Regions from separate parts of the Chryseobacterium sp. HR92 genome, predicted to be linked through region 2. Evidence: riboswitches for the same ligand, from Rfam matches in the RefSeq annotation. Region 2 holds a riboswitch; the other holds the start of a gene.
What was found. A riboswitch is a leader RNA that binds a small molecule or an ion and turns the genes downstream of it on or off. The one in region 2 is predicted to bind cobalamin.

Region 1 (3,179 bases), 1.5 Mb from region 2:
AAAACACCTAAATCATTTACTTTTACCATGAATTTATTCAATAAGTATAAGCATTTACCTGCTTTTGTTTTACTTGGGCCAGCATGTTTTGGGCAATATCAGTTTGAGGTTAAAAATGCTTCAAAGAATTATGATGCCATTATTCAGGTAGAAAATTGCTATGATGACAGATGTAGCGGAAAAGGAACTGTAGAGTTGTTTGATCACAAAAATACAAAGATACAGACTTTTGCATCGGATGATCTGGTATTGGAAACAGATCAGGCTGAAAAACCCAAGCTTGGAAAAATGATCCAGCTGACGAATAAACAAAACTCAGTAATCATAAATGATTTTAATTTTGATGGAACAGAAGATATAGCGGTAAGGAACGGAAATATGGGAAACTATAGTGCAGCTTCCTATGATGTTTATGTGTTCAACAGTACAAGAATGGCATTTGTGAAGAGTAAAGAACTTACGGATCTTGCATCCAGTTCCCTTGATATTTTTGATGTTGATGTCCAACGTAAACGCTTGATCTCCTATGGAAAATCCGGCTGCTGTGATATTTTTACCACTGAATATGCAGTTATTCCCAATAAAGGGCTTGATAAAGTCTTTGAAAAAGAAGAAGACATGACGGTAGAAGGCCGCGTGAAAGTAATCACTAAAGAAAAGATCAATAATAAATGGGTAACCAAAACAAAGGTGTATCCTTCAGAACAATATAATAGAGAAAAGTAAGATGAAAATTCAGAAAGAGATTGATTTTATCCTGGCAGTGGATGCCTTGAAAAATGTACAGCGAAGAAATTATAATGCTGACGATTCCCGAAGAGAGAATACTGCAGAACACTCCTGGCAGATCATCATTCTGGCTCAGATCCTTTATCCATATGCTAAAAACCGTGCAGATATTGATCTGTTGAGAGTGATAAGAATGCTTTCCATTCATGATTTGGTAGAGATAGAAGCTGGAGACACCTTTATTTTTGATGAAAAAGCAATGGTAGGGAAGTTTGACAGAGAGAAGGTATCTGCCCAAAAGATTTTCGGAATCCTGGATGAACCTTTGCGTACAGAGTTTTTTAATCTATGGCTTGAGTTTGAAGATGAGAAAACTCCTGATGCTATTTTTGCCTGTGGGATTGACAGAATTATGCCATTTATCTTAAATTCCCATACTTCAGGAAAAAGCTGGACGGAAGCCGGAGTAACAGAAAAACAAATCCGAAATATGCTTGAAAATGCGATCAACAGAGCATCGGATGAAATGGGAGAGGCCTTTGAATTTTTATTAAGCAGAAGTCTGGAAACAGAAAAAGTTGTGAAATAAAATTAATGAAAATAGAATAAGCTTCGGGCGGCCAAAGGCCGCCCGAAGCTATATTATTTATAGTATCTGGATTGGTTTCTTGAATTCATCGATCGCTACAAAAGTAAAATCACCTACAATGGCTTTTTCTCTTTCGTAAGAGTACATTTGTTCAGTGTAAATTTCAACGTTTACTTTCATACTGGTTTTTCCAACGTATGAAACTTTCCCGATCAGTTCCACAATAGTTCCGGCTGGAATAGGTTTCTTGAAATCGATCTTGTCACTGCTCACCGTTACCACTCTTTTTCTGGCAAATCTGGTAGCGGTAATAAAAGCTACTTCGTCCATCAGCTGCATAGCCGTACCACCAAAAAGGGTATCGTAATGATTGGTTGTGTTAGGGAAAACCGCTTTAAAGATTCTGGTTTCGGATGCTTCAATTCTTTCTTCTGTAGTCATATATCATTATTAATTAAAGCGAAATGAAAACGATATTAAAACAACAGAATAATGACAGGAACTTAGAGAACCCCTGAAACAATCCATCAGATCAATACAACTTCAAATCGCGAAAGTTATTTGTTTAAAGAAACAGGCAGGTCTCCTGACTTGTAACATCTTTTATCTCCTTCCCATGCCTCGCACAGTGGATCTTTGATAAAGATTTCAGTTACTTACAGTTGCGCGACAGTCCGTGATTTTCACACGGTTCCCTTTTAATCTGCAGTGATGCAGAACCAATTTCTGTGATGAATAAGCGTAAAACTTTTCAGGTGCAAAAGTAGCGAATTTATTCCGGATTATGGTAAATAATCTGGCTGATTACTCTTCCTTTCTTAATCGTCCAAAGAGTGGTGTATCTGTTTTCTCCTGAACCATTTATCATATAAAGGAAAATATTGTCAGAGTCAAGGGACGTTACTCCAATGTTCTCAAAATCCATGGTTGGCTGGAACATATTTTTGATGGCTTCTCTTACAAAAACAGATCCTCTTCCGGGCTGTTGTACTCTGATTGATTTGATTTCAGTCATTCCTTCGGGAAGGTCATTTCCGATTCCCCAGGGCTTTACTTTATCAATGGTAAGAATTTTTCCTTCTGCATCTTTTTCTTTTTTACGGTATCCAGCATTGGAAGGATAAATATCAATTACTACTTTGCTTCTTTGTGCAGTAGGGATTTTAGGATCAGAATTATCTGTGAAAATGAGAGATCTTCCGTTTTTAGATTTGGATGGAGTATAGGCGGGAAGCTGGTCTACATATGCAATACGCCCTTTATTAACCATTCCTTCTTTATCAAGAGTTTCATAACGTACAAAAGGTTTGTCATCATCCTGTTTCTCCGGATATTTGATCCAGATCCATTCCGTTTCTCCCGGAGCCGGTTTTACATAAACAAATACATCTCCTTTACGCATACGGATCTTGTCTACAATTTTTCGATAGTCGTCTTTATGTACACGTACGTTGGCATATCCTTCTTCAGCTTTTACAACTCCAAAAGGAACTTTAGTCTGCCCTTTTACAAAAGCTATAGATAAAATACTGAAAGCGGATAAATAGAATGCTTTGTTTATAAAAGTCATCATGAAATTTTTTTGATCCTCAAATATATAAATTAAATGCTTTTCGGAAGATAATTATAACGTAGCAGTTTATTAAATCTTGTATTGGTTTTCAGTTGATCCTATAAAATGATGCCTTAGCCATAATATTTTATGAAAGAAATAAGTGATAATAAATAAGTTAAATGTAAATCATATTCAAAAAAATGACTTATTTTTCAAGAGAATTTTAAAACTAATAAACATGACAAAAAAACTACTTTATGTATGCTCTTTTATTTTGGGAATTTCCAGCTTTCAGGCAGAAAATAA
Region 2 (3,179 bases):
TTTCGTAATGGAAGCCCTTCTCTTATCGCAGGCTCATCAATCTGAATAATTCTGATTCCTGCTTTTTCAAGATCCACAACCTCATCACGGATGGCCAGAGCAATCTGTTTACATGTCTCGGAACGAGGCTGATCATCACGCACAAATGACCATTGTAAAATAGTAACCGGACCCGTAAGCATTCCTTTTACCCATTTTTCAGTCTGGGATTGTGCATATTGAGACCAATATACCGTCATTGGTGTCGGACGGGAAACATCACCGAAGATCACAGGAGGTTTTACACAACGGCTTCCATAGCTCTGTACCCAGCCATTTTTTGTGAATACAAAACCTTCCAGCTGTTCCCCGAAATATTCCACCATATCGTTACGTTCAAATTCCCCGTGAACCAATACATCTATTCCGATGTCTTCCTGCCAGTTAATCGTTCTTTGGGTTTCCTCCTTCAGTAATGTATCATACTGTTCTGCTGTCAGCTCTCCTTTCTTGAATTTTGCTCTCCAGCTTCTTACCTCCGTTGTCTGTGGAAATGATCCGATCGTAGTCGTTGGGAATAAAGGAAGCTGTAGTACTTTCTGCTGTTCTTCTTTACGGATTTTAAAAGTATTTATCCTTTGTGTATCTTTTTCAGTGACAGCATTTGCTCTTTGCTTCACCTCATCATTATGAATAAGCGAGGATGTTTTTCTGCTTGCAATTGCTTTTTTATTTTCTTCAAAAGAAGCAAGAATCTGTTCATTTTCTGTTCCGGATACCAGTTCTTTAAGCGTTACAACTTCTGTCACTTTCTGTTTGGCAAAAGCCAGCCAGTTTTTAATTTCCGGGTTAAGACTGGTTTCAAAATCCAGATCACATGGCGAATGAAGCAATGAAGAGGAAGGAGCAATCAAAATCCTTTCTGATCCTAATTTCTCAATTGCTTTATTGATGAAATATAAAGACTTTTCAAAATCATTTTTCCAGATATTTCTTCCGTCAACCACTCCCAATGAAAGACTTAAACTTTCCGGAACAATATTCAGAATATCGTCTAATTGTTCAGGATTTCTCACAAGATCAATATGTAATACATTTACAGGAAGTGATACAGCAAGTAATCCATTATCATTTAATCCTTCAAAATAAGTGGCCACCATAAATTTCAGTTTCGGGAAACGTTTTCTTATTTCGGCGTACACAAAATGATAGGTTTCTTTTGCTTTCTCCGTTAAATCCAATGCTAAAAAAGGTTCATCAAACTGAATCCACTCTGCGCCCTGCTCCTGAAGTTTAGTTAAGATCTCTATATATACGGGAAGAAGGTTTGCAGCCAGATCCAGTTTATCAAATCCTTCTTCTTTCTCTTTTCCTAATAACAGATAAGAAACCAGTCCGATAATTACAGGTTTTGCATTGATTCCTGCCTGTTTTGCTCCTGCAAATTCATTAAAAATTTTATCTGAGCTCAGTTTAAACTGCTGGTTTTTATAAAACTCGGGAACGATATAATGATAATTGGTATCGAACCATTTTGTCATTTCCATTGCAGTAATATCTAGTCCATCTTTCTGATATCCTCTTGCCATTGCAAAATAAAGATCCAGTTCAGAGTTGTTCTTTTTAAGCACTACTTCATGGTAACGTGCAGGAATCGCCCCTACCACAAGGCTCATGTCCAATACCTGATCATAGTATGAAAAATCATTACAAGGAATAAGATCTATTCCCGCTTCTTTCTGAATGTTCCAGTTTTGGTTACAGATATTTCTGCCTGTATTCAGAAGTTCTTCCAAAAGGATTTTACCTGACCAATATTGCTCGCAGGCTTTTTTGAGTTCTCTTTTGCTACCAATACGCGGATAGCCCAGAATGTGAGTTTGCATTTTTTTACTTTTTAATTAAACTTAATGGTAAAGTCTTTTTAAAATGCTTCGGAATGTTTTAACGGATAAAAATTTCTGGAATCATGATATAACAGATTGTGCATTTCCCATAAAGAAAAAACACATGAATCCGATATATCATCTGTATGACCCAAAAGCTTCAGACCGCGAAAGCATTGTCAATTCAGTAAAGGCAGGTCTCCTGACTTGTAACAGTTTCCGTCATCCTTCCCGATTTTGGCAGTGGATATACAAGGACAGAAACCTTCGGTGTTACTTACAGTTGCGCGACAGCTCGTGATTCTCACACGATTCCCTATTAGTCTACGTTAAGTAAAACCTTTCCTGTTTGATGAAGTATCTCTAAAGAACTGTACTTTTACCTCTAACAATGGTCATCAGTAAAAGTTTTTAATTTTGTGTAAAATTAACAATACAGAATAAACATACAATTAAAGTCAATTAATTAAGCAAAATAAACTTTTAAAAACATTAATAAAAGCATACAATTCTTTAAATTTGACTGTTTTTATAATCTAAAAGAATAATATTCTGTGGAACAACTCGATGATAAGGATGTACAGCTGCTCAGGCTGCTCCAGAAAAATGCAAAACTGACCGTTAAAGAGCTTGCAAAGGAAGTGAACCTCTCTACTTCACCGGTTTTTGAAAGGGTAAAAAGATTGGAACAGGAAGGATTTGTGAAAAGGTATGCGGCTGTTCTTGATGCTGAAAAGCTCAACCGCAGCTTTACGGTTTTCTGTCAGATTAAGCTAAAAATTCACGACAGATCTGTGGGGTATGATTTTGTGAAAGAAATTTTAGAAATTGAAGAAGTTGCGGAATGTTACAATATTTCCGGAGATTTTGATTTCCTTTTGAAAGTTCAGGTACGGGATATGAAACATTACCAGGATTTTGTGTTTAACAAACTTGGATCTGTAGATTCTATCGGGAGTACCCACAGTACGTTTGTCATGGCTGAAGTGAAAAACAATCATGGAATCACCATCTAATAAAAATTGAGAATTAAAAAATTAAGCATGATACCTAACGATTTATTATGTTAAGCCATCCTAGTTTTAATTCTCAATTTTCCATTCCCATTAGCTTCCTTTAAAGTCCGGGTTTCGTTTTTCTATAAATGCCCCAATGCCTTCATTGTGATCTTGTGTTGTAAACAATTCTCCGAATAAGGCGGCTTCCTGCTGTAATCCGTCTGTGATATGCAGTTCAAATCCTGTATTTAAAGATTGTTTCGCTTTTGCCACAGCTACAGGTCCTCTTGCAGCAATTTTTTCTGCCAGTTTTTGG

Region 1: it holds a riboswitch for cobalamin, as region 2 does, so the genes downstream of both, SFA27_RS06365 (acyl-CoA thioesterase) here and metE (5-methyltetrahydropteroyltriglutamate--homocysteine S-methyltransferase) in region 2, are expected to answer to the same signal.

Annotation. Positions count from the first base shown of each region.
Region 1 covers NZ_CP139139.1:1,410,324-1,413,502, forward strand. The annotation lists gene SFA27_RS06355 (XAC2610-related protein) at 28-726, shown strand; gene SFA27_RS06360 (HD domain-containing protein) at 728-1,318, shown strand; gene SFA27_RS06365 (acyl-CoA thioesterase) at 1,376-1,759, opposite strand; cobalamin riboswitch at 1,877-2,057, opposite strand; gene SFA27_RS06370 (hypothetical protein) at 2,091-2,891, opposite strand; gene SFA27_RS06375 (GEVED domain-containing protein) at 3,112-3,179, shown strand, end outside.
Region 2 covers NZ_CP139139.1:2,886,004-2,889,182, forward strand. The annotation lists gene metE (5-methyltetrahydropteroyltriglutamate--homocysteine S-methyltransferase) at 1-1,865, opposite strand, end outside; cobalamin riboswitch at 2,040-2,224, opposite strand; gene SFA27_RS13085 (Lrp/AsnC family transcriptional regulator) at 2,420-2,881, shown strand; gene SFA27_RS13090 (enoyl-CoA hydratase/isomerase family protein) at 2,972-3,179, opposite strand, start outside.